2 regions of the Pseudoalteromonas sp. SW0106-04 genome follow, and region 1 is predicted to be linked to the other one. Evidence: predicted binding sites of a transcription regulator. Region 1 holds the regulator's gene; the other holds the start of a gene.
The links. The regulator ArgR, encoded in region 1, controls arginine synthesis, uptake and breakdown. The targets are predictions, from matches to a motif close to ANTGAATANNTATTCANT.
Positions count from the first base shown of each region.

Region 1 (15,005 bases):
GACGTTGAACTTGTCTTTAACGTACTTCTGGTAAATCTTGATAACGTCTTTGTCCGCAGCCGGAACTAGCTGATCAGCAAATTCAACAACGTCGATTTGTGAGCCAAGAGCGCGGTATACAGTGCCCATTTCAAGACCGATAATACCACCACCTAGTACCAATAGTTTTTCTGGTACGTCTTTAAGCTCAAGCGCACCAGTCGAGTCAATAACACGCTCGTCTTCTGGAATGAAAGGTAAGTTCACCGGCTGTGAACCAGCCGCGATAATAGCATTATCAAAAGTGATGGTGGTTTTGCCGTCATCGCCTTCTACGTCAATGGTGTTGCTGCCAGTGAATTTACCGTAGCCGCTCACGACTTTCACTTTACGCATTTTTGCCATGCCGTCTAGGCCGCCAGTTAGCTGACCAATAACAGAGTCCTTCCAATCGCGGATCTTGTCTAGGTCAATTTCAGGCTTGCCAAAAGAAACACCGTGTGACGCCATTTCGCTCGCGTCATCAATCACTTTAGCAACGTGTAGAAGTGCTTTTGAAGGGATACAACCGACATTCAAGCACACACCACCTAGGGTCGCGCGTGACTCAACGAGGGTCACTTCCAAACCTAAATCCGCAGCACGGAATGCCGCAGAGTAACCACCAGGACCACCGCCTAGTACAACGACTTGTGTTTTGATTTCGTTGCTCATGCTATTACCTTATTTTGTCCGAACGGGAAGCAATGACACGGTTTGCTGTCAACATGCCATCGCTCACAAAAATTGTGCAAAGATTGTATCATTGCAATTTAAAAAAATCCCAGTAAAAACCGATTACTGGGATTAAAGTTCATTATCTGTATGGCTTACATTACCAAGTGGCGAATATCGCTTAGGTAATTTGCCAGAGTCACAGTAAAGCGTGCTGCCAGCGCACCGTCAATAACACGGTGGTCGTAAGAGCAGCTTAGCGGCACCATTAAGCGCGGCTCAAACTCTTTACCATTCCACTTCGGTTTGAAGTCTGACTTGGAGACACCCAAAATAGCCACCTCAGGCGCATTGACGATAGGCGTAAACGCGGTACCGCCGATGCCACCGAGGCTAGAGATGGTGAAGCAACCGCCCTGCATATCGGCCGAGGTTAGCTTACCATCGCGGGCCTTTTTGGAGATATCCATCAGCTCGCGTGATAACTCCATAATGCCTTTTTTGTTGACATCACGAACCACAGGAACAACGAGACCATTAGGGGTATCAACCGCAATGCCGATGTGTACATACTTTTTCAGAATCAAGCTCTCGCCGTCTTCTGAAAGTGACGAGTTAAAGGTTGGGAATTCTTCCAACGCCTTGGCCGCCGCTTTCATCACAAACACCAATGGGGTGATCTTAACGCCCAGCTTTTTCTTCTCAGCCAGCGCGTTTTGCTCTTTACGGAATGCCTCTAAGCTGGTGATATCGGCTTCGTCGTATTGGGTTACATGAGGAATATGTACCCAGTTACGGTGTAAGTTAGCACCAGACAACTTTTGAATGCGCGACAGCTTCTTCTCTTCGACTTCACCAAACTTGCTGAAGTCGACCTTTGGCCATGGGATCAAGTCAATACCTGCACCACTACCGCCTTTACCTGCACTACCGGATTCAACTTGCTTCACTAAGTCTTTAACATAGTTTTGCACGTCTTCTTTTAACACCCGGTTTTTACGGCCTGTGCCTTTGACTTTCGCTAGGTTAATACCAAACTCACGGGCCAAACGGCGCACTACCGGTGAAGCATGGGCATAATCAGCATTTTCAACGAAGTCTTCACGCTTCGCTGGCGCTGGGCCACTGGCCTTGTGCTCTTGCGGTTGCGCGTCGCTTGCAGTTGTTGATTGTTGCTTAGCCGGAGCCTGTTGCTGTGCAGGGGCACTGCCTTGCACCTCAAAGGTAAAGATTAAGCTGCCCGTTTTCACGGTATCACCCACAGCAACTTTCACTTCTTTTACTTTGCCGGCAAAAGGAGCAGGCACTTCCATAGAAGCTTTATCGCCTTCAACGTTAAGAATCGACTGCTCTTCGTCAACGGTGTCGCCGGCACTGACCATCACTTCGGTCACTTCCACTTCGTCGCCGCCAATATCCGGCACCGTCACTTCTTTAACTTCAACACTGCCGCTGTCTTTGTCTGCTTTCGCTTCTTGCTTGTCGCTATCGCTCGAGCTTGGGCTCTCGGTACTGCCACCGCCTGCGGTTTCAAAGATAAATACCAGCGACCCAGTCTTTACGGTGTCGCCGACATTGATTTTAATTTCTTTAACTTTACCGGCTTGTGGCGCAGGCACTTCCATAGAGGCTTTATCGCCTTCAACGTTAAGAATTGATTGTTCTTCTTCAACGCTATCACCAACACTGACCATAATTTCGGTGACTTCTACTTCGTCATCACCAATATCAGGCACAGTAATTTCCACCTCGGCGCCGGCTTCATTGCTAGCACCGCTGTTGTCCTCACTGCTGTCTGCAGCCTCGCTTTGCTCGGCATCGGCATTGCCTTGCTCGCCTTCGAAAATCATAATCAAAGTGCCAGTAGAGACGGTATCGCCCTCTTTCACTTTGATCTCTTTTACTACGCCCGCTTCGCTGGCAGGTACTTCCATAGAGGCTTTATCGCCTTCTACGGTAATCAAAGATTGCTCTACTTCAACCTTGTCGCCTACCGAGACAAGCACTTCGGTGACTTCAACTTCATCGCCACCAATATCAGGTACGTTAATTTCAATGCTCATTTGCAAACCCCTTAAGCGTGCAGCGGGTTAATCTTGTCGGCATCAATGTCGAACTTCTTGATTGCTTCTGCAATCACAGATTTTTCTACATCGCCACGTTTCGCTAATTCTGTTAGTGCAGCAACCACCACGTAACCTGCATTCACCTCGAAGTGACGGCGCAGATTCTCGCGGCTGTCGGAGCGGCCATAGCCATCGGTACCCAGTACGCGATATGACTCAGCCGGGATGAAGGCACGAATTTGTTCGGCGTAGTTCTTCATGTAGTCGGTAGCCGCAATCGCAGGCTCTTCACCTAATACAGTTTGCAGATACGGCACTTTCGCCTCTGCCTCTGGGTGCAGCATGTTATAGCGGTCGGCTTCTTGACCATCACGGGTGATCTCATTAAACGAGGTTACCGAGAATATATCTGAGCTAACGCCGTAGTCATCACTTAGAATGTGCGCGGCTTTGCGCACTTCGTTCATGATCGTACCCGAGCTTAATAGCTGTACTTTGCCCTTGTTGCCTTCGTAGCTTTCAAGCTTATAAATACCCTTACGGATCCCTTCTTCCGCACCTTCTGGCATGGCTGGCTGATGATAGTTTTCGTTCATCAACGTCAGGTAGTAGTAGATATTTTCTTGGTCTTCACCATACATACGGCGAATACCATCTTGAACGATAACCGCGACTTCATAGCCGAAGGTTGGGTCATAAGAAATACAGTTCGGCACGGTGTTCGCTAGAATATGGCTGTGGCCATCTTCGTGCTGCAACCCTTCACCATTAAGCGTTGTTCGCCCTGCGGTGGCACCAAGTAAGAAGCCACGTGCTTGTTGGTCACCGGCCATCCACGCCATATCACCTACACGTTGGAAACCAAACATCGAGTAGTAGATGTAGAACGGGATCATCGGTAGGTCGTTAGTGCTGTATGAGGTCGCCGCAGCAACCCATGAGGACATCGCACCGAGCTCGTTAATACCTTCTTGCAACACCTGACCTTTTTGGTCTTCTTTATAGTAAGCAACGATATCACGATCTTCCGGGCTGTAATTTTGGCCCCGTGGATTATAAATACCAATTTGACGGAACAAGCCTTCCATGCCGAAGGTACGTGCTTCATCGGCAATAATTGGCACAATGTTTTTGCCAATGCCTTTGTCTTTTAGCAATACATTAAGAGTACGCACAAATGCCATGGTGGTGGAAATATCACGCTTTTGCTCTTCAAGTAATTGCTTGAACGCATCCATTTGCGGCAACTGCAGCTGTTCGCTGAAATTAGGCAAACGCGTTGGCGTGTAGCCATGCAGCTCTTTACGACGGGCGTGCATATACTCGTACTCTTTTGAGCCTTCTTCTAAGGTCAGGTACGGTAAGTCTTTAAGCTCATCTTCGGAAACAAGATCTTCTAACCCTAAGCGCTTACGTAAGTGAGCCACGTGGGTCATGTCCATTTTCTTCACTTGGTGAGCAATGTTTTTACCTTCGGCGGCATCGCCCATACCATAACCTTTAACGGTTTTCGCTAAGATTACCGTAGGACGGCCCTTAGTATCTTGCGCCGATTTAAAGGCTGCGAATAGCTTCGATGGCTCGTGACCACCGCGCTTTAAGGCAAAGATTTCGTCATCGGTCATATCGGCAACAAGAGCTGCTGTTTCTGGGTAACGACCGAAGAAGTGCTCGCGCACATAGGCACCGTCTTTTGACTTATAGGTTTGGTAATCGCCGTCAACCGTTTCGTTCATCAGCTGTAGCAATTTACCTGTGGTGTCTTTGGCCAGTAATTTATCCCAGCCACTGCCCCACACGACTTTGATGACGTTCCAACCAGCCCCTTTGAACAGGCCTTCAAGCTCTTGGATAATCTTGCCATTACCCATAACTGGGCCATCAAGACGCTGCAGGTTACAGTTAATTAGGTAGCATAAGTTGTCCAAGCCTTCACGAGCAGCAAAGGAAATTGCGCCCCGTGATTCTGGCTCATCCATTTCACCATCACCTAGGAAGGCATAAACGCGTTGGTTGCTGGTGTCTTTCAGGCCACGACCTTCAAGATACTTAAGGAAGCGAGCTTGATAGATTGAAGCGATAGGGCCTAGACCCATAGACACGGTTGGGAACTGCCAAAACTCAGGCATCAACTTAGGGTGTGGGTATGAAGGTAACCCTTTGCCATCTACTTCTTGGCGGAAATTATCAAGCTGCTCTGCGCTCAGGCGCCCTTCGACGAAGGCACGTGCATAAATACCCGGTGAAATGTGACCTTGGTAATACACCAAATCACCACCGTCTTGCTCATTTGGCGCGCGGAAGAAGTGGTTGAAGCAAACTTCATAAAATGCCGCTGATGATTGGAAAGACGCCATGTGTCCACCCAAGTCAAGATCCTTTTTCGAGGCACGCAGAACAATCATAATCGCATTCCAGCGAATGATAGAGCGGATACGACGCTCAATGTTCACATCACCTGGGTACGCTGGCTCTTGGTCAGCGGGGATGGTATTGACGTAGTTTGTGGTAGTGCCAGTTGGCATATCTACGCCATCAAGACGTGCTTGCTCTAGCACTTGTTCAAGGATGTATTGAGCTCGCTCAACGCCCTCTTCACGCACAACCGACTCAAGGGCTTGTAGCCATTCCTGGGTTTCGAGTGCGTCTACGTCAACATTATTGACTTCAGACATATGGAGTTTTCCTTATGTTTAAAATACGAATTTAAAATGCCAAAAAGCCCCAGCTTAAGCGCGATGCTCAACTGAGGCTCACAGCGAATTTATTGTGCTCTGGTACGTCGCAAAGAGCGCTCAATACGCGAATGCTCTTTCGTTGCTTCCAGTAAGGCTTCTTCGATAAAGGCTAAGTGCGCATTACTGGCCAGGCGTGCCTCTTCTGGGCGGCCTTCAATGACGGCGTCCATCAACACTTTGCGGTGCTGCGCTAATTGCTGCGACACGGCGGTTTTCTTCATCAATACCTGCAAGTTTTGCAGTACGTTTTGCTCTAGTAAAGCTTGCATGCCACGCACTAAGTGCAGTAACACCACGTTATGAGACGCTTCAGCGATACAAAAGTGAAAAGCGTTAATGGCTTTCGCTTTGGCACTGAGATCATCACTTACTTGAGCTATTTTTTCAAAGCTATGCTTTACCTTTACAAAGTCATTTTGAGTCCCGCGCAATGCCGCATAATAGGCGGCGATACCTTCGAGGGCATGGCGAAACTCCAGTAAATCAAACTGCGACTCTGGGTGCTTACTGATCAACTCAAACAGTGGATCACTTAAGCCCTCTTCCAATTGGTTCTTTACAAAGGTGCCACCACCTTGGCGGCGCGTCACCAACCCCTTGGCTTCGAGTTTTTGAATTGCCTCACGCAGCGATGGGCGCGATACTTCAAACTGCTTAGCCAGCTCACGCTCAGGCGGAAGCTTTTCCCCTGGCGCCAGCGATCCCTCAAGAATCATATTCTCAAGCTGGGCCAAGATCACGTCCGATAATTTCGCTGCTTTTACTTTCAATGACATCGTTGATTTATGCTTTGGGTAAATTGGTCATACCAAAAAGTGCGGTTAAGGTATCAAATTCACCGCAAGCTGTCAAAATTGACCCAGTTCACATCAATTTTTATTCAGCCAATTATGGTGGATATGCGCGCAAATTAAAGTAATTTACGCTTAGCGACAAATGGTCAGACCTGTAAGAAGAAAGGAAATAGATGCACAAAAAAGCCCCTATAGCAGAACTATAGGGGCTTTTAGCATGATATCGCTATTAGCCAATATCATGAAGTAACCGCCATGGTGGCTATTACTTATTCATGAAGTCGATGCCTTCTTGAATATCTTTATTCAAGGTGCCCAGCATGTCTTCTTTGGCTTGTTGTTCAAAGGCGCTTAGTTCACCGTAAGAAAGCAACTCTTCGACACCATTTTTACCAAGACGTACCGGCTGAGCGAAGAACTGTGCGTCTTCACCATTGCCTTCAACATAGGCGTATTCAATAACATCTTCACCTTGCATGCCTTTGACTAGTGACAAGCAGAAGCGCGCTGCAGCTGCGCCCATAGAAAGTGTAGCACTGCCGCCACCCGCTTTTGCTTCAACAACTTCGGTACCGGCGTTTTGGATACGCTTAGTTAGCGCAGCAACTTCCTCATCAGAGAAGCTCGCACCTTCTACTTGAGACAGTAGAGGTAGAATAGTAGTCCCTGAGTGACCACCAATTACTGGCACTTTCACGTCGTTCACGTTCAGGCCTTTTAGCTCAGCAATGAAAGTTTCAGCACGGATCACGTCAAGTGTTGTTACACCAAATACGCGTGCTGGATCATAAGTACCCGCTTTTTTGAATACTTCAGCAACGATTGGCACTGTGCCGTTGACCGGGTTAGTGATAACACCGACCATGGCTTTCGGGCAGTTTTTAACAATGCCCTCAGCTAGCGTCTGAACAATGCTGGCGTTTACATTAAACAAATCAGCGCGGTCCATGCCCGGCTTACGCGGCATACCCGCTGGGATTAAAACAATGTCACAACCGTTTAGTGCTGCGTCTAAGTCTTCTTTACCGAAGCCCTTTACATCAACCGCAGTTGGGATGTGTGATAGGTCAACAGCAACACCAGGAACCACAGGGGCTACGTCGTATAGAGCAAGCTCAGAACCAGCAGGAAGGCTATTTTTTAGTAGCAAAGAGAGCGCTTGACCGATACCACCGGCAGCACCTAAAACGGCAACTTTCATTTTAATTCTCCGTAAAATAACGAGATTGGGTTATCAAGATTTGGGTCATCTGACCTTTTGGTGGCCTTAAAGATAATGAAAAGCGCCGATAAAGACAAATTTATCCGCGTTATTTTGACGATAATCTCGACCATAGTCGTAAACTTCACTGTAAACCTCAGTGCCTTGGATGAAATAACCCCGGTTCTTGGGTAGAATGATAAGACTTTAAGCTACAAAGACCATTATTATGCACGCGCAAGAAAAACAAGAAGCCTTGGTAAAAGCCTTTAAAGCCCTCCTAAAAGAAGAAAATTTCGGCTCACAAGGAGAGATTGTTGATGCCTTAAAAGAACAAGGCTTCGATAACATCAGCCAAAGCAAAGTTTCGCGCATGCTCAGCAAGTTTGGTGCGGTGCGTACACGCAACGCCAAACAAGAAATGGTCTATTGCTTACCCGCAGAATTAGCCGTTCCCACTGCGAAGTCGCCACTGCGCCAATTAGTGCTGGATATTGTTCACAATGAGATGATGATCATCATCACCACCAGCCCGGGTGCAGCACAATTAATCGCGCGCTTGCTCGATTCTCTCGGTAAGGCCGATGGCGTGCTAGGAACCATAGCCGGGGATGACACCATCTTTATTGCCCCCGCCAAAGTCTCAGAAATTGATATTACTCTGGAGCGGGTGCGTAAGCTGTTTGAGAACGTGTAGCCAACGACTTTAGAAAATCCACCGAAGGGGCAAAAAACGCTGAGCCCATGTCGGCCTGGGTAAAGTCCAGCCAAGCATCATAATGATGATGATCCCCTAGCTGACTTTTCAGCATTTGCGTAAACGCGTCGCCACTGGCGGCGCAGGTCACCGACAGCAAGCCTTGCTTGGTCATGGTGCCAAAAGGCATGCCCTGGTGCAGTAACAGCGGTTCGCCTTTTTCATCTTTCAACTCTGAGCGCGCCGCGTGACTGTTGGCATTAATCGGCATTAGCAGCTCGGCATCCAGACGAGTACGGCCAATCACCAACTCTTGCTCTTCAATACTGAGCGCTTGCCAGGCATTAAGGTTGTGGGTAAAGCGCTGGACGTGCACATAACTGCCTTTTACAAAATCATTGCCGGGGTCATTAATGAGGGCCGTGAGGTTTTTTTGCCGCCCATGAGGCGTATCCGGAGCGTAAAGAAAGCCATTAAAATCACGCCCGTCTAAAAAGCGATAACAGGTGATCTCCTCAACAAGCTCCACATCACTGCCTAACAGCTTCAATACTCGCTGGCCAAATAGATGATTGACATCTTCCCGGTCCGAGCGAATTTGTATAAACAAATCGAACGGCTGTGCTAGCACGTGGTGGTCACGGTTGGGGATACTCGGAAAGCTCGCTAATTCTGCAGGCATGGCATCGGGGTGAAAATGCGGCCAGTACTGCGCACCTATGGCGACAAAGCTGGAAACCATGGCCTCAGAGAAGCGATCATCGTATTCGCTTTGCAGGTCCACTAACTGTGCGAGCTTACTTTTAACTGCGTGATCATGGCCATCAAGGACATTGAGAAACAAGTGCAAGCCGTGCAAATTGGCCTGCGCGCACACACCGGATTGCGCTCTGGGCATTAAGTTACCATTCCTTTCGTTGTTATTGTTAGCAGCGCCTATTACGAGCGCTAAGCCGCCTGCGCGGCTACATACAGGCTATGAATTCGCGCTTAATCAGCGAAGAAATTCACAGAGTGTGGGGTAATTGTAAGCGATAGCTTCTGACTCGGCAAAAACTCTTGTTCAGCTTTAGCAGGAATTTCAACTTCTTGAGCAAACACGCTGACGCGATAAACGTATTCTGTGCCGACAAAACGCTGTGATAGTAACGTCACTTCATCGTGTTCATCACCAATCAACTGCATATCGTGAGGACGAACATACACTTGCCCCTTCCCCGATGATGGCAAAGGCTGTAAAGAGCGCACAACACCAAAGGGCGTTTGCACATGCTCGGCATCAACGATAGTGGCATCAATATACACACCCGTGCCTAAGAACTCTGCCACGACTTTAGAGTTGGGGTGCTGGAATAATTGTTTCGCCGTACCTTGCTGTGCAATTTGTCCGTTGTGCATGACCGCTAATGTGTCGGCAAAGGCAAATGCTTCTTCTTTGGAGTGGGTCACAAAAATAGCAGAGACGCGCTGGTCTTTAATAATGCGGCGAATGTCAGCAATTAGTTGAAAACGCACCTGATGGTCAATATTCGAAAACGGCTCATCAAGCAGCAATAGGCTAGGTTTGTATGCCAGCGCTCTAGCTATGGCAACACGTTGCTGTTGGCCGCCTGAAAGCTGGTGTGGATAACGCCCTCCACACTCATCTAGATGCACCAGTGCGAGCATTTCAGCGACCCGCTGCTGTTTGTTTGCTTTGCTCATGCCCTTTAAACCAAAGGCTATGTTTTGCGCCACGGTTAAGTGTGGAAACAGCGCGTAATCCTGAAACATCATGCCCATGTTGCGGTGCTGTGGGGGCACGCAATGCTGGTCACTACACAGTACCTCTTTCCCTAAGCGGATCACCCCTCGATGCGGACGTATAAGCCCAGCAATGGCTTTTAGTGTGGTCGTTTTGCCGCAACCGCTGGCGCCTAGCAAACACAAAATCTCATCGTCTGCTAAGGTCAGGCTTAAATTGTTGACCACCGCCCGCTCAGCGTATTCGAAACTAATGTTGTCTAATTCTAGTTGCGCTGTCATGACCGAGAATGCTCCATTGAGCGGTTAATAAAATACAAGGGCAGTAGCCCCACTAATACAATAAATAGTGCCGACACTGAAGCCAGCTCTAATTGCTCATCGCTAACATACTGAAACACATGGGTCGCCAATGTTTCAAAGTTAAATGGCCGCAACAGTAATGCTGCTGGCAACTCTTTCATACACTCGATAAACACTAATAAGGCAGCGGTTAAGATACCGCGTTTAAGAATGGGAATATGCACGCCAAGTAAGGTTTGTCGCTCATTGCGGCCCATGGAGTGGCTGGCCATATCCAAGCTCGGGCTAATGCGGCTAAAGCTTGATTCTATGGCGCCATGAGCAATGGCGTAAAATCGCACCAAGTAACCAAACACGATGGCAAATATAGTACCGCTTAAGAATAACCCTGGTTGATAGTCATACTGGGCGAGCCAATCATTAATGCCGATTTCTAAACTAGTCAGCGGTAACAGCACCGCAATGGCTAAAACGGTGCCAGGTAAGGCGTATCCAGTGCTGGCTAAGCGCCCAGGCCACAGTGTATATCGTGCTGTACTCAAGCGCTGGTAGTACACCACAAGAATACTCAGGGTAATGGCGAGGATGCTGACCATAGTGGCAATTTTTAGGCTTTGCCAAGCATAGAGGAAAAACTCATCATTCCACGCTTGGTCAAAATAATTAAACGCGTAGCTAACAAGCACCGCCGTCGGAATAGCGAAAGCAAGCGCCAGAATAACTAAGGCAAAGCCTGTGGCTGCCAACGCTTTAGCTCCTTTGAGAGTATAAAGAGGCTCACCGCTTAGCTGGGTTTGGCGCTCAAATACGGCGCGGTTGCGGCGCGAATAACGCTCAATAATGATAGCCAAAAACAAAATGAGCAGCATGATCCCTGAGATTTTCGCAGCGGCGGTTAATGAATAATACCCAAACCAAGTATCGTACACCGCTGTCGTTAGGGTGCTTACGGCAAAGTAATTGACGGTGGCAAAATCCGCCATCGCCTCCATGCTAATTAAGGTTATAGCGGCGACAATCGCCCCTCGAGCTAAGGGAAGACTGACTTTAAAAAAGCCTGCAACTGGGCCGTGTCCCATAATATGGGCGGCTTGAACCAGCTTGTGAGACTGCTCCTTCAGCGCGGTTTTAAAAATTAAGAATAAGTAGGGGTACAGCACTAACGCAATCATCACAATTGCGCCACCGAGCGTACGAATATCAAAAAACCAGTAATCATCCGGCGACTGCCAGCCAAACCACTGCCGTAACTGGATTTGCACCGGACCAGCATAATCCAGTAAGTCGGTATAAACATAGGCAATAAGATAGGTAGGCATGGCTAAGGGCAGCATCAAAGCCCATTCAAAGTGTTTTCGCCCCGGAAAGTCGCAGCAGGCGACCAGCCACCCTAAAGGCAACGCAATCAAGCAACTCAGTAGCGCTACACCGAGGATCAACACTAAGGTATTACGGGTATAATCCCACAGCACCGTATCCCAGAGGTGGTTAAACACGTTGGGATCACTTTGCAAGGACTCAAAAATAAGGAAAGCTAACGGTAACGACAGGCCTAAGCCTGTCGTCCACGCAATAAGCTGCCACGATGACAGCGAGAATTTAAAGCGCATCAATACCCAGTAATTAAAGGTCGAATTTTACCTCATCGAGCAGCTTCAACGCCGTTTGACGATGTTTACTGATTTCCGATAAAGGCAGAGAGTCCTCTTTAAAGTCACCCCAAGAGGCAACTAACTCAGACAATGGCACACCCTTTTTCACTGGGTATTCCATATTCACAGAGGCATACATATTTTGCGCTGTATTGTCGGTCATAAACTCGATCAGTTTCAAGGCGTTATCCTTGTTTTTAGCATACTTTGTTAAGGCAACGCCGGAGACATTAACGTGTGCTCCTCGGTCTTGTTGGTTAGGAAAGTTAATATAAACGGCATCAGCCCAAGTACGTTGTTGCTCGTCTTGCATCATTTTTCCAAAGTAATAGCTGTTACCGATGGCCACATCGCACAGCCCTTCTTTTACGGCCTTAACCTGCGCTCGATCATTGCCCTGCGGTTTACGGGCAAGGTTCTGCTTTAACGCTGTTAACCACTGCTTGGTTTGCGCTTCGCCATGATGGGCAATCATAGATGCGACCAACGCCAAGTTATAAGGGTGCTTGCCTGAGCGCATGCACACCTTACCTGCAAATTGCTCGCTGCCCAGGTCTTCATAGCGCACGCTGCTTAACTGGCCCACACGTTCTTTTGACGAGTAGACATTGCGCACCCGTTTGGTTAATGCCACCCATTGCCCATTGGGGTCGCGGAAGCTAGCAGGAATATTGTCGGCCACCGCGTCGCTATTAATGCTTTGCGTTAGCTCCATATCGTCTAGTTGCATTAAGGCACTAAAATTAGAGGTAAGTACTAAATCAGCGCGAGTATGCTTGCCTTCACGCTTTAAGCGCTCAATAAGCCCTTTTTTCGCAAACACCACGTTGGTCTCTATTCCCGTTTGTGCTGTAAACTTCTCTAGTATGGGCTCAATAAGAAAAGGCTGACGAAACGAGTAAATATTGACGCTGTCTTGCGCCAAGGTGGGAGCGGCTGTTAACGTAGCGAGTAACGATGCCAAGCCCAAAGCCAATGCTTTTTTCATAAAGCCTCCAATAGATAAAAATAATTCTCAAGCGCATCATATCTTTTGCACCGCAAAAGTACAGCACCATCATCACAACATAAACACCAGCTGAACAACTTCCATCTTTGCCCGAATTATTGTGAGATATATCTCACATAGCATCAGGTTATTGCGTCATTTGCGATAAAGAACAGCACGCAAAAATACACAAAACACTGATAAATAATGTTTTTTTAATTATTTCGTTTATTTTACTAAATCAGTTTTTGTTACCACTACCTGACCTGTACCTAATTCATCCTTATACTGTCTCCATCGCTTGTAAGGGCATATGGGCGATAAAGTTAAGGAAAGCCAACCTCAAAGGACGGACCGGAAGTTCAAGGACAGGCGCAGGACGCGTAACGCAACGGACACGCAGACAGGACGGTAGGATTTGGCAAGATGCCATAGAAGGACAGGTGCAGGACGCATAACACAAGGGAATTGTTATTCTAAGGATAGTCAAGGGAAAACGGCAAGATGCCAATATGGACAGATGCAGGATGCATAACGCAAAGGAGTTGCTACTTTAAGGACAGCAAAGGAAAAATAGGCAGGATGCCGAGCACACCGGACGTGATACTCAAGGTGAGTATAGGACAGGCGAGTGAACGCAGCTCACAAAGGAAATGTGAATAAGGACAGCGAAGGATTTGTCAGTGATAGCTCCACTGAGGATTATGTGCAGGATGTACATATCACAGGAAGTACAGGATGAGCTAAACAATCATAGCAGTCATAATGCGAACCACATGCGACTGACTTGGATGTGTATCACAGGTTTATACAGGAAGTGGACAAGGATGAACCTACAAAGCGATTTGTAGCGCTCACTACGGTGAGTAAAGGAACATTGGACTTGCTCCAATCCCGGCAGGAAGCTGGAAATTATTCCGTCAGCGCGGCCCTCAACGGCCGCGTATTTTTTTGCCTATCGCACACGCCTAGTGGTGATACTCAGCTACCACGAAACACACCGCAATACTCAGATAGACAACTGTAACGGTGCCGTGCACTGAAGCACCGTATTCCACTACTTTCACACATCAGTCGTTATTGTAAAAAAGCCTGCTTAGAATTTACCTCGCACTGCTCTACAGGGCGGGTTTGAAGCGAGCGACTCACCACCCAACAGTCGTCATAAATTGAGCAGTAACACAGCTCGATTTCGAGGCGTTTATCTATCTTTAAGATATTTTCTACAGCCTCCCCTTTGTATACCAAGGGCTTTAATATTTCGCCTGCAGGAAGCGTGATTGAACTGATATGGGATTGGTTAATGGAGTCGAATTCAGGTAAATCCGACCACCGCTGCAAATACCGCTTACCGATACTGACTTTTACATACTTAATAATGGCCGGACCTGTACCTCTGTTAGCTACGCGATAACTAAAGCGATCCTTTCCTTTGCTTCTGACAACCTCAACTTTTGGCCACACAGAGGCTTTCGCGTAGGCGCGATCTATGTACGCAGAATAAATAGAGATAAAGGCCGTAATTAAGCCAATAAAAAGCGCGGTCAGCGCAATGAGCATTTCTGGATTTTTATACCACTTCTGTTTTTCCAACAACTTAGTCCTTTAATACACGAAGCCGCTGTATTGTGTTCGCTCCGTAAACTTGAGCCCTACCCCAATACAGCATCGATAATGGTTATTTCCGTGGCCCAGGGGAGAGAGAAAACCACGAGATACCTGATCAACTTTAAGCATTTACATTTTAGTAAGCTATCGAGTCATAGCTCAACGTTATTATTGATAGCAAAATTTGCTATCGCTTACTAGCACTTAAGCCCAAGTCACTGAAAATGTCCGCACAAAAAAACGACCCAATGGGCCGTTTACGTGCACTGACATAAAATTTTAATGACCACGCTTATGATGGCCGCGCGACTGACGCTTTTCCTTGAGCTCCTGCAACTTTTGTTGCTGCTGCTCGGTGAGTAAGTTCCATATTTGATGCTGGGTGTGTAACCGTGCAATCTTACGTTCAAGCTGTTTAGCTTGCTGATCTTGGATTAACGCTCGCGCAGCCTGCTCATCGAAGCTCGCATTGGTGTGCGTTAAGGCATTTAGCTGCTGTTTCATGTCACCACGCTGGCCTCG
Region 1 covers NZ_BCAI01000003.1:64,345-79,349, forward strand. The annotation lists gene lpdA (dihydrolipoyl dehydrogenase) at 1-693, opposite strand, end outside; gene aceF (pyruvate dehydrogenase complex dihydrolipoyllysine-residue acetyltransferase) at 849-2,756, opposite strand; gene aceE (pyruvate dehydrogenase (acetyl-transferring), homodimeric type) at 2,768-5,434, opposite strand; gene pdhR (pyruvate dehydrogenase complex transcriptional repressor PdhR) at 5,524-6,273, opposite strand; gene mdh (malate dehydrogenase) at 6,557-7,492, opposite strand; gene argR (transcriptional regulator ArgR) at 7,722-8,189, shown strand; gene W04_RS04990 (Dyp-type peroxidase) at 8,149-9,087, opposite strand; gene W04_RS04995 (ABC transporter ATP-binding protein) at 9,180-10,214, opposite strand; gene W04_RS05000 (iron ABC transporter permease) at 10,211-11,845, opposite strand; gene W04_RS05005 (Fe(3+) ABC transporter substrate-binding protein) at 11,859-12,875, opposite strand; gene W04_RS05010 (hypothetical protein) at 13,953-14,468, opposite strand; gene W04_RS05015 (Spy/CpxP family protein refolding chaperone) at 14,763-15,005, opposite strand, start outside.

Region 2 (15,005 bases), on a different contig from region 1:
GCAAGTTATGGGTGTAAATGGCGCGTCTTAACAGCAACACACAATGTTAACAATTACTGGACAATAAAGGAAGCATGTTGTCACCACTTAGCTGCCAGCATTGCTTTACATATCCCTTCTTTGGCAATTTATCCTGCAACTTTGGGCCGCTCCACATTTGCGCATTTTCAGGTAGAATGTCGCCTTTTCGTTGCTTCAATAATGAGGAAGGCTATGCCACATCCAATGCCAGATATCGCCAACACCAGCGCGTCTTCAGTACATCATACGCTTGATTGGGTGGGTATGAGCGCCATAGAAATACCTTTAAAAATTGCGACTAAGGGCCTGGCAGCAACCGTTATTAATGCCAAAGCACAAGCCTTTGTGAACTTAATTGACACGCACGCCAAGGGCATTCACATGTCGCGCCTATTTTTGGCACTGGACCAACTTTCTAATGAGCCCAGCGTGACTCCTGCGCAACTCAAAACAACCCTTGATGCGTTTATCAGCTCCCATGACGATATTAGCGATAGAGCGCGACTCAGCCTCAGTTTTGAGCTTCCATTGCGTCGCAGCGCGTTACTAAGCGATAACAGTGGCTGGAAATTCTATCCCATCACCTTAGACATGCAGTTAAATCAAGGACAGCTGCGTGTTGAAGCCGGTGTTGAAGTAACCTACTCGTCTACTTGCCCTTGTTCAGCCGCCCTTGCAAGGCAATTGATTCAAGAAAACTTTAAACGCGATTTTGACGCCGAGAACCTGAACTTTGAACAAGTGCTAAAGTGGCTGGGCACAACAGAGGGGATCAGCGCCACCCCCCATTCTCAACGCTCCGTCGCACAAACCAAGGTGTTATTGGATGCGCAACTTGGCGAATTTGACTTCGTCGCCATCATCGATGAAATTGAGCAAACACTAAAAACCCCCGTGCAAACCGCCGTGAAACGAGAAGACGAGCAAGAGTTTGCACGATTAAATGGCGCCAATTTGATGTTTTGCGAAGATGCCGCTCGTAAGGTGAAAGCAGCGTTAGATGAGCGGGCAGATGTGCTCGATTTTTGGGTTCGCATTAACCACTATGAATCACTTCACGCCCATGACGCCGTTGCTATCACCACTAAAGGCTTACCCCAGGGCTATCAACCCTAACCAATTCAATTTTAGGCACGCTTATTGCTTTAATGTAAGCGTGTCAAAAATTCGTTTTGGAGTAAAAAATGGAATTCGCGCTTTTATCTATATTGGTGCTGGTTGTTGTTGCTTCCGTGGTGGCTTCCAAGTTCACTGATAATAACGAAAACCCTTACCCTTTCGTTCGTAAAAAAGAGATCTATACGCAGGTTGAGAGCGCCTTTCTATCGCTTCTAGAGCGAGCGGTTGGCGATAACTACCGGATCGTCAGCCGAGTCAAATTAGCAGATGTCATTGATTGCAAGGCCGGACTTTCTAGCAAATCGCGGCGTATTGCCATGACTAAAACTAAGAATAAGCAACTCGACTACGTACTGTTAGATAAACAGAAAATGACCATCGTCGCCGCTGTGGATCTGGTTAATAATGCCAATAAAGACGGCCACAAGGCACAGCGCGATTGGTTTGTTAGCGGTGCCCTAGAAACCGCCGGTATTCCTCATATTCGTATGAAAGTAAAAAGCGGCTACCGTGTTGAAGACGTACGCAACGCCATTTTATTTAAAATCGGCAAACCAGAAACAGCAACAAAACGTAAACCGACGCGCACGCCAACGCGCCCAGCAGTGCTCTCGCCTTCGCAAGCCAAAGTGCAGACTAGCGGCTCAGCTATCGCTACATCAACCCAACTTGCAGAGATCTAATTAAGCCAATGCCATATTAAAACAGCCTTTGATATACTAAGGGCTGTTTTTGCTAATTAATCAGAGATGCTATGAAAGTAGGTATTATTGGCGCCATGGAGCCAGAAATCGCGATTTTGCGTGAACGTATGAGCGACGTAGAAACTCACCAACACGGTGGTTTTACTTTTTACCATGGGCAACTCAATACTCAGACCGTGACTTTAGTGCAATCAGGGATAGGTAAAGTCGCTGCCACCGTTGCAACCACCTTATTGATCGACCACTTTCACCCTGATTGCGTTATCAATACAGGTTCAGCAGGCGGTTTTGACCAGCGTTTAGAAGTGGGTGATGTAGCTATTGCCAGCGAACTTCGCCACCATGACGTCGATGTTACCGCATTTGGTTATGAGTATGGTCAAGTACCACAAATGCCAGCGGCTTATGAGTCTCACCCGCAATTGATACAAGTGGCCGAGCAATCAATTTCACAGCTGCAACAGTGTCAATCGTTGGTTGGCTTAGTGTGTACAGGTGATTCATTTATGTGTGATCCTGAACGCATTGATGCAACACGCAAACAATTTCCAGCGATGCTTGCTGTGGAAATGGAAGGCGCCGCAATCGCTCAAGCCTGCCACTTACTTGATACGGCCTTTGTGGTTATCCGCTCACTGTCTGATATCGCCGGCAAAGAGTCGCCGCATTCATTCGAGGAATACTTAGAAGTCGCATCAAAGAATTCATCGGCTATGGTGATGGCGATGCTAACAAAACTTGATGGTGTCACCCTATAGATGCTGGTTGAAGCGCTAAGTGCTCAGCTTAGTCTGCTGTTATTACTTGCAGCCATTGCTTGCGAGCGTTGGCTGCCGCTCTCTCCTTGGTATCACCCTTTTACCCTAGCGCGCCTAGGCTTCAACAATTTAGTTAAACGCACTTTCAATCCACAAGATAGTGTTGGCTACCACCTGCTGATAGCCATACTGTCACTGGCTCTGTGTGTGTTGTTGCCGCTGACATTAATCGCGTTGTTCTCCCATTTAGTTTACTACCCAGAGGCATTATCTGCGCTCTTGCTCTACCTGAGTTTAGACTCCCACACAATCCGCAGCAAAAGCACGCGTATTGCTTTGGCATTAAAGCAGCAACGTAAATCACTCGCTCGGGCACTACTAGCAACTATTGTGGTACGTGATTGTGAGCGTTTGAATAGTCAGGGGGTCGCCAAAGCTTGCATTGAGAGTATGGTGCTGCGCATGCTTCATACCTACTTCGCACCACTAATACTGTATTGTTTATTTGGCGGCGTGGCTGCCCTCGCCTACAGTTTAACGTGGACTCTGCACACGGCCATGCGCAAGCATGCTTTACCATCGAGTCCTTATCTCTACGCCAGTAAATGGTTACTAACTCTTTGCTCTCTAGCGGCCTTAGTAATGTACTTGCTACCGCTGGCGATGATGACCCAACAGCATAAACTATGGCGTTACTTACGGATATATGGCCGGCACTTTTATCACCGCGTTAGCGGGTTCACTCTCAGTGTTTTCAGTGCATTATTGCAAGTACAGCTTGGCGGGCCAGCCTTTTATCAAGGCCACCGTTTTGAGCGCATGCGCATTGGAGTGGATCATTTGCCTGATGACAAAACAATCACAGCAACATTGAAATATATTGACGGTGTTAACATGCTTTGGCTGGCGGTTATAGCACTTAGCCACATAGCGTGGGCGTAAAAAAAGCCGCTTTAAGCGGCTTTTCTGTAGTATCAATTCTTAAGCAAGAGTCACTTTTGCAAAGCGACGTTTACCAACCTGATAAACTTCCGTGCTACCTTTAGTCACCATTTGCTTGCTATCTGTTACCTTGGTTTCGCCATTAATTTTCACGGCACCCTGTTTAATCATGCGAATCGCTTCTGAAGTGCTAGCCACTAGCTGAGCTTCCTTAAGCAAGGCGGTGATCATCATCTCATCCCCGTCACATTCAATGGTTAGCTCGTTGATATCATCAGGCAACGCATTTTTAGAGAAACGCTTGGTAAAATCTGCGTGAGCTTGCTCAGCGGCTTGCTCATCATGGAAACGCGCAATGATCTCTTTCGCTAAGGCAATTTTGATATCACGCGGGTTGGTACCAGCAAGCACTTGCTCTTTTAGCTGCTCGATTTGCTGCAAAGATTGACTGCTCAGTAGCTCGTAGTAACGCCACATAAGATCATCGGAGATAGACATCATTTTGCCAAACATATCGTTAGCAGAGTCAGTAATTCCTATGTAGTTACCCAGAGACTTAGACATTTTTTGCACGCCATCAGTGCCCTCAAGCAACGGCATCATCAGCACTGTTTGCGGCTTTTGCCCTTCATCTTTTTGCAGTTCACGGCCCATCAACAGGTTAAAACGCTGATCGGTGCCGCCAAGCTCAACATCGGCCTCGAGTGCGACTGAATCCCACCCCTGCACTAATGGATACAAAAACTCGTGAATGGCGATGGATTGACCACTTGCATAACGTTTTTTAAAGTCATCGCGCTCGAGCATGCGTGCTACGGTTTGACGAGCAGCTAACTTTATCATTCCTGCGGTGCCTAGCTTTTCCATCCATTGCGAGTTAAATGCAATGGTGGTTTTTTCTGGATCGAGGATTTTAAAGACTTGCTCTTTATAGGTTTCGGCGTTAGCTAACACATCTTCACGGGTCAAAGGTTTACGAGTCACGTTTTTACCCGTTGGATCGCCTATCATTCCAGTAAAGTCGCCAATTAAAAAGATCACTTCATGGCCAAGGTCCTGAAACGTTTTTAGCTTATTAATAAGCACCGTATGACCTAAATGTAAATCTGGCGCTGTAGGATCAAACCCAGCTTTAATTCGTAGCTTTTTCCCTGACTTAAGGCGTTCAGCGAGTTCTTCCTCAAGTAAAATTTCCTCAGCACCGCGTTTAATTTCTGCCAGCGCTGTCTGCAAGTCTGTCATTTATTTCTCCGATAAAAAAATGTGCTAACCGCGCGATTCTAGCGCAATTCGCGCCGGGTTTAAATGCACAAAATACTGGTATTTGCCCTTTATAACGTATATGCTCAGCCTTTGGTTAGATTTGTTTTCCTTAACAGCAGAAAAAGGTAGGTTATGGTAAACGTGGTTCACAAGCTCCCCAAAAAACACAAATTGCTCATTGTGGGCTTTCTTGTCACGATTATTGCCCTGATGTTGATACCTACGGAAAGAGCCACAGCATCAAAGGATAACGACGCAAAGCCATTGGAAGTGGGTAAGCGTTACGAGCTTCAAGTTAAGCTTGAGGAAGACGAACAAATCACCGATTTGAACTCCCCCGAGCAAGCTCAGACTTTACCAACCTATGAGCACACCGATTACCAAGTACGTAACGGTGACAATCTTGCCCTGATTTTTAAACGTGCAGGCTTCTCCGCGCAAACCTTGTATAAATTGGTTAATACCAATGAAGAAACGAAAAAACTAACCAAAATTCACCCAGGTGAAGTGTTAAGTTTTGCAAAAAACGACGAGGGTGAACTGCAGCAGCTCAAATATGTACTGAGCAAAACCGACACCTTGTTTGTTACGCTTAACGAAGAGGGACGCTACGACACCTCTATCGATTCCAAAGAAATTGAAACTCTCACTAAAACAGCGTCTGGTACAGTCAATGGCAGCCTATGGACAGCCGGTATCTCGGCTGGGCTAAGTGAGAAACAAATTATGAACTTTGCCACCATCTTTGGCTGGGACGTGGATTTTGCCAACGATCTGCGTAAAGGCGATCAGTTTAGCTTGCTGTATGAAACACACCACGTTGACGGCGAGTATATTGGCACAGGGAAAATAATCGCGGCTGAATTTATCAACCAAGGCGAACGTTATGCCGCTGTGCGCCACACTGATGGCAACTTCTACACCCCTGAAGGTCGAAGCATGAAAAAAGCCTTCTTACGAGCGCCAGTTAATTTCAAATACATCAGCTCAAGCTTTAATCCGCGTCGCCTACACCCAGTAACTAAAACGGTGAAGCCACACCGTGGTATTGATTACGCCGCGCGTACAGGTACGCCCGTGGTAGCCGCTGGTAACGGCAAAGTTATTAAGGCGGGTTATAGCCGTTTTAATGGTAATTATGTGTTTATTAAACACGGCAATACCTATGTAACTAAGTACTTGCACTTAAATAAACGCAAAGTAAAAAATGGCCAAAAAGTGAAACAAGGCCAGCTTATTGGCACTGTCGGAGCCACCGGTCGCGTTACCGGCCCCCACTTACACTATGAGTTCCTTGTAAACGGTGTACATCGCAATCCTCGTACCGTTGAACTGCCAAAATCTGAGCCGCTTCCCGCTGGCGAATTAGCCAAGTTTAAGCCGGTCGCCGATACGCTGCTTGCGCAGCTGGTTAGAGAGCGAGAAATGCAGCTGGCGATGAACTAATCATCGACATAAAAAAAGCACCTTAGGGTGCTTTTTTTATGTCTGCTATATCGCAAGTCCTTACCTAAATAACATATAAAGCAATTGCACCACTAAGCTTATGCCAACGAGTGGCAAGATATACTTGCGAAAGCGCATCATTTTATTGAGCCCTAACTGATGTTGGTAGCGCTCTAGTAACGGCACCAAAATAGCCAGCGAAACAAATAATACAATGATGATGATAATAGCGTTCATAGCCGCTCCCTATTTTGACTGTTATGGCTAGCCATGGACTGCTTTGTCAGTTCCAGCTCATGCTATAGCATGCACTTATAACACTTAATCGCAAAACTGTGAAACCGGCCTCAGCCTTAAAAAAGCGCGCCCCACCGAATTCGAATAGGACGCGCAAATGGCTAGGAAGTGCCTAAATAGATAAATTTCTCGGCAGAGGTTAGCCCACCAAGGCCAGTAAAATACCTGCAGCCACAGCGCTACCAAGAACGCCAGCAACGTTTGGCCCCATGGCATGCATCAATAAAAAGTTATGTGGGTTGTTCTCCAGGCCAACCTTATTGACCACGCGAGCAGCCATAGGCACAGCAGATACACCAGCGGCCCCTACTAAGGGGTTAATAGGTGATGACGATAATCTATTCAGCCCTTTTGCCATGAATACACCTGACGCCGTGCCAATAGAAAATGCCAAGGCTCCTAACGCTAGGATACCAATGGTTTCCACCGTCAGAAATTGCTCAGCAGCTAGCTTTGAGCCCACCGCTAGGCCAAGGAAAATAGTCGTTATATTGATCAACTCATTCTGCGCTGTGCTACTGAGCCTATCGACGACACCTGACTCACGCATTAAGTTACCCAAACAGAACATTCCCACCAACGGCGTTGCTGCTGGTAAGAACATCGCAGTTAACGCCAGAACCATAAGTGGAAAAATAATTTTTTCCTTTTTGGAAACCGCTCGTAACTGCGGCATCTCAATTTTACGCTCTTGCTCGGAGGTTAATGCTCGCATGATGGGTGGCTGGATAATGGGCACCAAAGCCATATAAGAATACGCCGCCACTGCGATAGCACCGAGCAAGTCTGGGGCTAATTTTGAGGCTAAGAAAATAGCAGTCGGGCCATCGGCACCGCCAATGATGGCAATAGCAGATGCGTCTTTGAGTGTGAACTCAAAGCCCGGCACAAAATTCAAAGCAATAGCACCAAACAATGTCGCGAAAATACCAAATTGCGCCGCAGCGCCCAGAAGTAGCATGCGCGGGTTCGCGATCAACGCGCTAAAGTCGGTAAGTGCCCCCACTCCCATAAAGATAAGTAGCGGAAAGACGCCGGAGTCAATGCCTATGTAATACACGTAATACAGAATGCCACCAGGGTCTGCCATACCAGCCACGGGGATATTTGTTAATATCGCCCCGAAGCCAATAGGCACCAATAGTAATGGCTCAAAATTCCGCGCTATCGCCAAATATAATAGCCCACAACCGACTAAGATCATCACCAGTTGAGCGACGGAAAAGTTGGCAATGCCGGTGGCATGCCAGAGATTTAATACTCCTTCCATACCCCCCCCTAAACCAATGCAATTAAGGCATCGCCAGCGCTCACGGAGTCACCTTCACGCACTAACACATCACTGACTTCACCGCCGTGCAATGCGCGCACTTCAGTTTCCATCTTCATCGCTTCCATGATCATAACCACATCACCTTCATTCACGTGCTGACCAGGTTTGACTAAAACCTTGAAGACATTGCCCGTTAGCGGTGCATTCAGTGTTTCCCCGCCACTAATCGCAGCCGACTGCGGTGGGTTTTCACCTTCACCCTCAACAGCACGCACACTCTCCAACTCACCACCGGGGGCGACGACAACATCATAGGCCTGACCATCGACACTAATGCTATAACGCTCTGGCCCTTGCTTTGTCGGTGCCGCCTTGGCCACAGCCTTTGGCTGCTCTAGCTCGGCGCTGGGCGCTGGTTCGAAAGCATCAGGGTTATTTCGATTCGCTAAGAATTTTAAACCGATTTGCGGGAATAGTGCATAGGTTAAAACGTCATCAACCACCTCGTCTGCTAACTCGAGGTTCTGCTCTTTCGCATGAGCATCTAGTTCCTCCGTCAGCTTGTCTAGCTCAGGCTCAATGAGGTCGGCTGGACGGCAACTAATTGCCTCTGCACCTTCTAAAACACGCTGTTGCAATTGGCTATCTACCGGTGCGGGTGTTGCTCCATACTCACCTTTAAGAACGCCTGCGGTTTCCTTAGTAATAGACTTGTAGCGCTCACCGGTAAGCACATTCAACACGGCTTGAGTGCCAACAATTTGTGAGGTGGGGGTGACCAAAGGTAAGTAACCTAAGTCTTTGCGGACTTTGGGGATTTCTTTGAGTACCTCGTCTAACTTATCGCCTGCGTTTTGCTCTTTTAACTGGTTTTCCATATTTGTGAGCATGCCACCGGGCACTTGCGCTAATAGGATGCGGCCATCAACGCCTTTCAAGCTACCTTCAAATTGCGCATACTTCTTACGTACTTCCCTAAAATAAGCCGCAATTTCCTCGAGTAACGTTTGGTCCAAACCGGTATCACGCGGGGTATCCTCTACAATAGCAACCAAGGTCTCGGTGGCGCTGTGACCATAGGTTTGACTCATACTAGAAACTGCCGTATCAAGCATATCAATGCCGGCATCAATGGCCTTTTGGTAGGTTGCAGTGCTTAGTCCTGTGGTCGCATGGCATTGCATAGCAATGGGTAAAGACACGGTTTCCTTTAACCCACGGATCAGCTTATCGGCATCATAGGGCTTTAACAGCCCGGCCATATCTTTAATGCAAATAGAATGACAACCCATATCTTCAAGGCGCTTAGCCTGATCTAACCACATATCCAACGTGTGGACCGGTGAGACGGTGTAAGAGATAGTGCCTTGCGCATGGGCGCCAATATTTACAGCGGCTTTGATTGCCGTCTCTAAATTACGTACATCATTCATCGCATCAAAGATACGAAACACATCAACACCATTGGCGTGAGCGCGCTCGACAAACTTAGTCACAACATCGTCACTGTAATGACGATAGCCGAGTAAATTCTGACCACGCAGTAGCATCTGCTGTTTAGTATTAGGCATCGCCGCTTTCAGGGCACGGATACGATGCCAAGGGTCTTCACCTAAATAACGGATACAGGAGTCAAAGGTGGCCCCACCCCATGATTCCATTGACCAAAACCCAACCTGATCAAGCTTATCAGCGATCGGGAGCATATCCTCTAAGCGCATGCGTGTTGCTAATAAAGATTGATGCGCGTCTCGCAGTACTAATTCGGTAAGCTTTAATTTAGACATAATTGACCCTTATTATTGCTTCTTATACTGATGCACAGCCGCAGCAATAGCTGCAATATGCGCCTTTGAAGGGCGCTTACTGTGATGCGTGGTAGTGGCGCTAGCTTGTTGATTCGCTTGTTCTGTATCGGCAAAGATATATGACATTAGGCGTAAAGCGCCTATCAATATGAGTAGAAATACAAAGACCACCACCATACCGGTCGCCATAAGCCAAGCGGCTTCAATTAACAATGCTGTAATATCCATGCTCACCCCAGTGCAAATTTAGTTACTTTTTATTGATATTTAACCAACACCATATCAAAAAAAAAGAGAATGTCCACTCAAGTGTAAATTGGTAATACCAATACTTATAACCTTGAACTTCTTGTTAGGAGACTTAAAAACCGGCATAAATGCCGTTAATTCAACTTTATAGATAATAAAAATAGCGGATATAAATAAAATCTATACGAGAAAAAATCATCTTCATTAGTCATCAATGATGGTGATAACATCAAAAAAGATAATTGGTCATACCAAGCTTTACTTTACATTGTTTACGTTGAGGGTTTTGCTCTATTTTTTGACTCTAAGTCATTGGCAGGTTTGAACAAATCGGACTAAGCTTATGACGCTAAATAGGAACAACCGCAGTTTGATTGGCCCTGAAGTATTAGTCTTACTAATAACTAGGGAGAAAAACAATGTTAAAATCTAAACTGGCGCTGTCGCTACAAGTAGCGCTCGGCGTAGGTATTTCTTCATTCGTTATGCCTCAAGCACTCGCTGCGGGGGATGAAGAAGCCAAGGATATTGAGGTCATTGCCATCACAGGTAGTCGTATTCGCCAGCCCGGCGCTGTCTCAGCCAGCCCCATCACGTCCATTGGCGAGAAAGAGCTGCGCTTCCAACAAGAACCCGAAGTAGAGCAAATTCTTCGTACTCTACCATCCACTATTCCCGGTGACGGCAGTAACGTGAACAACGGCTCTGGTGGTGCAGCAACGGTCAACTTAAGAGGCTTGGGATCTCAGCGTTCATTGATACTGGTAAATGGCCGGCGAATGATCCCATACAACTACAACGGTTCGGTAGATACCTCGGTGATCCCTTCGGCACTGGTAGAGCGCATCGATGTGGTTACTGGTGGTGCTTCGGCCGTTTATGGCTCTGATGCCATTGCTGGGGCGGTTAACTTTGTCCTTAAAGATAATTTTGAAGGAATAGCCTTAGACACCTCGCACCAGCAAACAGACGAAAGTGACGGCGATAAAAGTAATATATCGCTTACCATCGGTTCTAACCTCGCTGACGACAGAGGTAACGTCGTACTTTCATTGGACTGGATGAAGCGTGACCAAGTGCTCCTTGGCGATCGCCCGCTGGGTTTACTTGGTATCGAAACCGCATCAGGCGCCAACTATGAGCAATTCCTCAATGGTCAACCGCCCGTTCCAGCGCCTTCTGAGTGTGAGGCCCCTAACTCAGTAGAAAGTGGTGGTTCTACAACGGCCATGCCCACACGCTTTGGTATTGTCGGAGCGGGGACCGCAGGCCAATTTAGAAATGATGGCACACTTGCTGCCGATACCTGTAGCGTGTTCAACTTCAACCCCTACAACTTCTATCAGACACCGTCTGAGCGCTATTCAGGTACGGCTCTCGCTCGTTACAACCTCACCGACGATCATGAAGTTTATTCATCACTCACTTACAGCTCGATCTCGGTAGATACACAGGTTGCGCCATCAGGCACATTTGGTGCGAGTTTCGAATTGCCACTGTTTAACCCGTTAATTGGCGATCAAGCACAGCAATTTATGATTGATACGGGTAACAACGCACTCGCTGATGGTCTCTTAAGTGACAGTAACTGGAATGATGTCAACGGCAATGGCGTCGTCGACTCTGAGGACTATTTAACTGTGCAGTTGCGTCGGCGTACACTCGAACTCGGCCCCCGTACAGAGCGCTATGACACCTCGTTGTTCCAGTTTGTCACTGGCGTGAAAGGTTATGTGTTTGACGACTGGGAGTATGATGTTAGTTTTCAATATGGTGAGTCCAACCGTACCACCGTACGCGGTGGCTACACCAACCTAACTAACATCCAAAATGCCCTTGAAACCGAAGACGGCGTTACCTGCTTAAACGGCGACCCAACTTGCGTACCCATCAACCTGTTTGGTGGTTTTGGCACCATTACCGATGAAATGGCCGGTTATGCTACAGCGATTGCATTACAGCAGCAAAAGTACAGCCAGCGTATTGCAACTGCGACCATCAATGGTCCGATTGAGTTTATTGAAGTACCCGGCGCCGGCGCACCGCTATCAATGAGCTTTGGTTATGAGTACCGCAAAGAAAAAGGCTTATTTGAGCCTGATGAATGTTTGAAACTTGCACCAGCGAGCTGTCAGGGCGGTGCTGGAGGTAACCAGTTACCTATTGAAGGTGGCTTCAGTGTTGATGAGCTGTTCATGGAAGGTTACTTGCCTGTCTTAGACGGTATGGCATTTGCTGATACGCTTGATGTGGAGTTTGGTTTCCGGTGGGCTGACTACGATACCGTGGGCTCTAATGAAACCTGGAAGCTTGGTTTCAACTGGCGCCCAGTTAGCAGCGTATTAGTACGTGTTATGCAACAGCAAGCGACACGAGCTCCGAATGTGGGTGAAATTGCCTCTCCTGTGGTAACTGGCCTTGATAACGCGACTAGCGACCCTTGCTCGGTTGCCAACGCCGGTAACATCAGTGCTGAACTGCGCCAGCTGTGTATTTCCACTGGCATGACTGATGCACAAGTGGGTAACGTGCAAGATGTGATATCAGGTCAAGTACAAGTGATCTCTGGAAGCGACCCACTTAATCCACCTGACGCTGAAGAAGCAAGCACCTTTACAGCAGGTATTGTTTGGACTCCTGAGTTCGATACCTTGCAAAACTTCACTATCAGTTTAGATTACTATGATATTGATATTGATGACATCATCGGCGAGTTTTCAGCACAGGAAATCCTCGATGCCTGTTACAAGTTAGGTGATGCACAAGAGTGTGCCAAAATACAACGTGTTGGTGGCGACTTAACCGTCGCTGGTGCCGGGATTGAACAATTCACCACCAACCTCAAGAACTTGACCGCTGAGGGGGTTGAACTGGGCTTCAATTTCTTCGTGCCACTTGAAGACATGGGTGAGCTGCAGTTCTCTGGAACCATCAACAAGTATCTAACTCAGGAATCGCAAAGCTCCGATACAGCGCGAATTATCGACTGTAAAGGGTATTACAGTGCCAGCTGTGATCCCCTCGCAGAGATGCGCTGGGTGCAGCGTACTACGTGGGCAATGGACGACTTTACCCTGTCATTGCAATGGCGTCACATTGATGGCATTGACGCAGAGCCAGTCGTTGCCGACGATTACTTCCCAGAGTTTAGAAGTATCGATTCCTACGATTACTTTGACTTATATGCCAATTATCACCTTACCGATAATATCACCGCAAGTTTGGGTATAGATAACCTGTTCGAGAAAGATCCACCGGTTGTGGGCAATGAGGCAGGTGATACCAGCTCTAACTCGGGTAACACGTTCCCAAGTAACTATGACGTGCTTGGTCGCAAATTTAAACTGGGCCTAAGATTCCAGTTCTAATTCGCAGTGTTAACAAAAGCCGCGCCTAGCGCGGCTTTTTTATACTTACCTGACGCAGTAGCTAACCGTCATCTTCACAGCGAGGAACAGCGCTATTTGTCAACAAGGGAGACACCTGAAAAGGCTGTGCTGAATCTACATTAACGGTTACATGAGCAATATCTAAAACCTGAAAATCGCCAGGTGCATTAAGATGCCAAAGCTGCGACTGACGCTGTGAAAAACAAAATTCACTGGTATCGCCATGCACCACTAAAATAGGATAATCACTGTGTTGAGCGAGCTTATCTAAATACTGACGATAGACAGCAAAGCCATCACATGTTCGGTTATTGTCACTGCACACTCCCTTATCGCTACTTGAGCGAAAGATATCCGCTTGAAAAAAGACAACCATGGCGGTTAGGTCTTTATCAGCATGGCGTGTTAGCCATTGAATATTGAGCTGATCTCGCTTTTTAACAGCCTGCAGCGCTTGTTTTTTATGAGACTTAAGAATTTGCGCACGACCATTATTGGTACCAACCACATGCACAGTTAGGTATTGCACTTGCTCTAAACGCCAAGCCTGGTTTTCTGGCAGCTCAGGCTGGCGTTCATAGCCGGGCAAAGCGACCGTGTGCACAGCGAATTCTTTACGTACAAAACTTAGCCTCTCTAGCTCATCAAAGCGTGTGCTAAGCCCTTTCCTATCGCAATCGGTCCAATCATTGTCACCCGGTGTGTAGACAAAGGGCCGCTCACTAAGATTAGCTAACAGCTGGTAGTTGCCGCGCAGAACATGATCAGTACAAGCGACAGCTCCAGCCTTAATATCGCCGACGTGAACAATAAAATGATGTGGGGTTTGCCGTACGCCTTGATATAATGGCCCTGCAGGTGGGGTGAGCAGCGCTTCATCGATAGGAGAATATGGCATATCGCCAAAGACCAAAAATTGGTGTTGGGCGCCAACCGTAGCGCTGAAAAGCGCGGCCGTTAATGCCATAAAAATCGCGCGCATACCTGCCTCTATATTAATCAAGTTCGTATAACGAGTACTATGAATTACCACACTAGCTATATTTTAGATAAAGACTACTACCACGAAAGCTTTGAGCAGTCTTTGCCCTTCAGCCATCGCCGCCAACTCAAATATCCACTGGTGCTCTTGCTCGTGGGACTTGCTCTTTTTAGCATGTTTAAGTTGCAAAATAACTACCTTGGTTATTTTTTGTTTGCTTTAGCTATTTTAGAAGTGGTTGCCTACAAATATCAGCAACCTTGGTGGGTGGCACGACAGCGATTAACAAGAGCAGCTGGAAATGAAGTGACGCTGCGGATTGATGAGCAAGGAATTAGTACCGAGATTAATGCCCATAAGAAGCAATACTCATGGCCACAGATTAAAGAGGTATTGAGTACGCAGAAGGGAATAATTATTGTCACCGATAAGGGAGCTAGGCACTATTTTCCCGCACGAGTGCTCAATGAGGAAGTGATTGCATTTATCTTCGATAAAAATAAAGCCACTTGATAGTGGCTTTTATGAATTCGTTTATTTATGCGTTGCCCGGATTTGAGTCCGATTTTTCGGCTTGGATTCGCATGTAAATCTCTTCGCGGTGAACAGACACATCCTTTGGTGCATTCACACCGATACGCACTTGGTTACCCTTAACGCCTAAAACAGTCACTGTGACTTCATCACCAATCATTAAGGTTTCACCAACTCGACGAGTAAGAATTAGCATTCGCTTGCTCCCATAGTTCCAAAT
Region 2 covers NZ_BCAI01000007.1:102,745-117,749, reverse strand. The annotation lists gene folE2 (GTP cyclohydrolase FolE2) at 214-1,137, shown strand; gene W04_RS09830 (DUF2726 domain-containing protein) at 1,206-1,823, shown strand; gene mtnN (5'-methylthioadenosine/S-adenosylhomocysteine nucleosidase) at 1,895-2,602, shown strand; gene W04_RS09820 (cobalamin biosynthesis protein) at 2,603-3,544, shown strand; gene tyrS (tyrosine--tRNA ligase) at 3,584-4,786, opposite strand; gene W04_RS09810 (peptidoglycan DD-metalloendopeptidase family protein) at 4,940-6,253, shown strand; gene W04_RS18980 (hypothetical protein) at 6,314-6,490, opposite strand; gene W04_RS09805 (sodium ion-translocating decarboxylase subunit beta) at 6,690-7,820, opposite strand; gene oadA (sodium-extruding oxaloacetate decarboxylase subunit alpha) at 7,829-9,610, opposite strand; gene W04_RS09795 (OadG family protein) at 9,623-9,859, opposite strand; gene W04_RS09790 (TonB-dependent receptor domain-containing protein) at 10,300-13,248, shown strand; gene W04_RS09785 (hypothetical protein) at 13,310-14,251, opposite strand; gene W04_RS09780 (YcxB family protein) at 14,291-14,764, shown strand; gene csrA (carbon storage regulator CsrA) at 14,790-14,981, opposite strand.
Region 2: W04_RS09795 (OadG family protein) is a predicted target of ArgR. The motif match lies at 9,869-9,886, and genes of this name have one in related genera.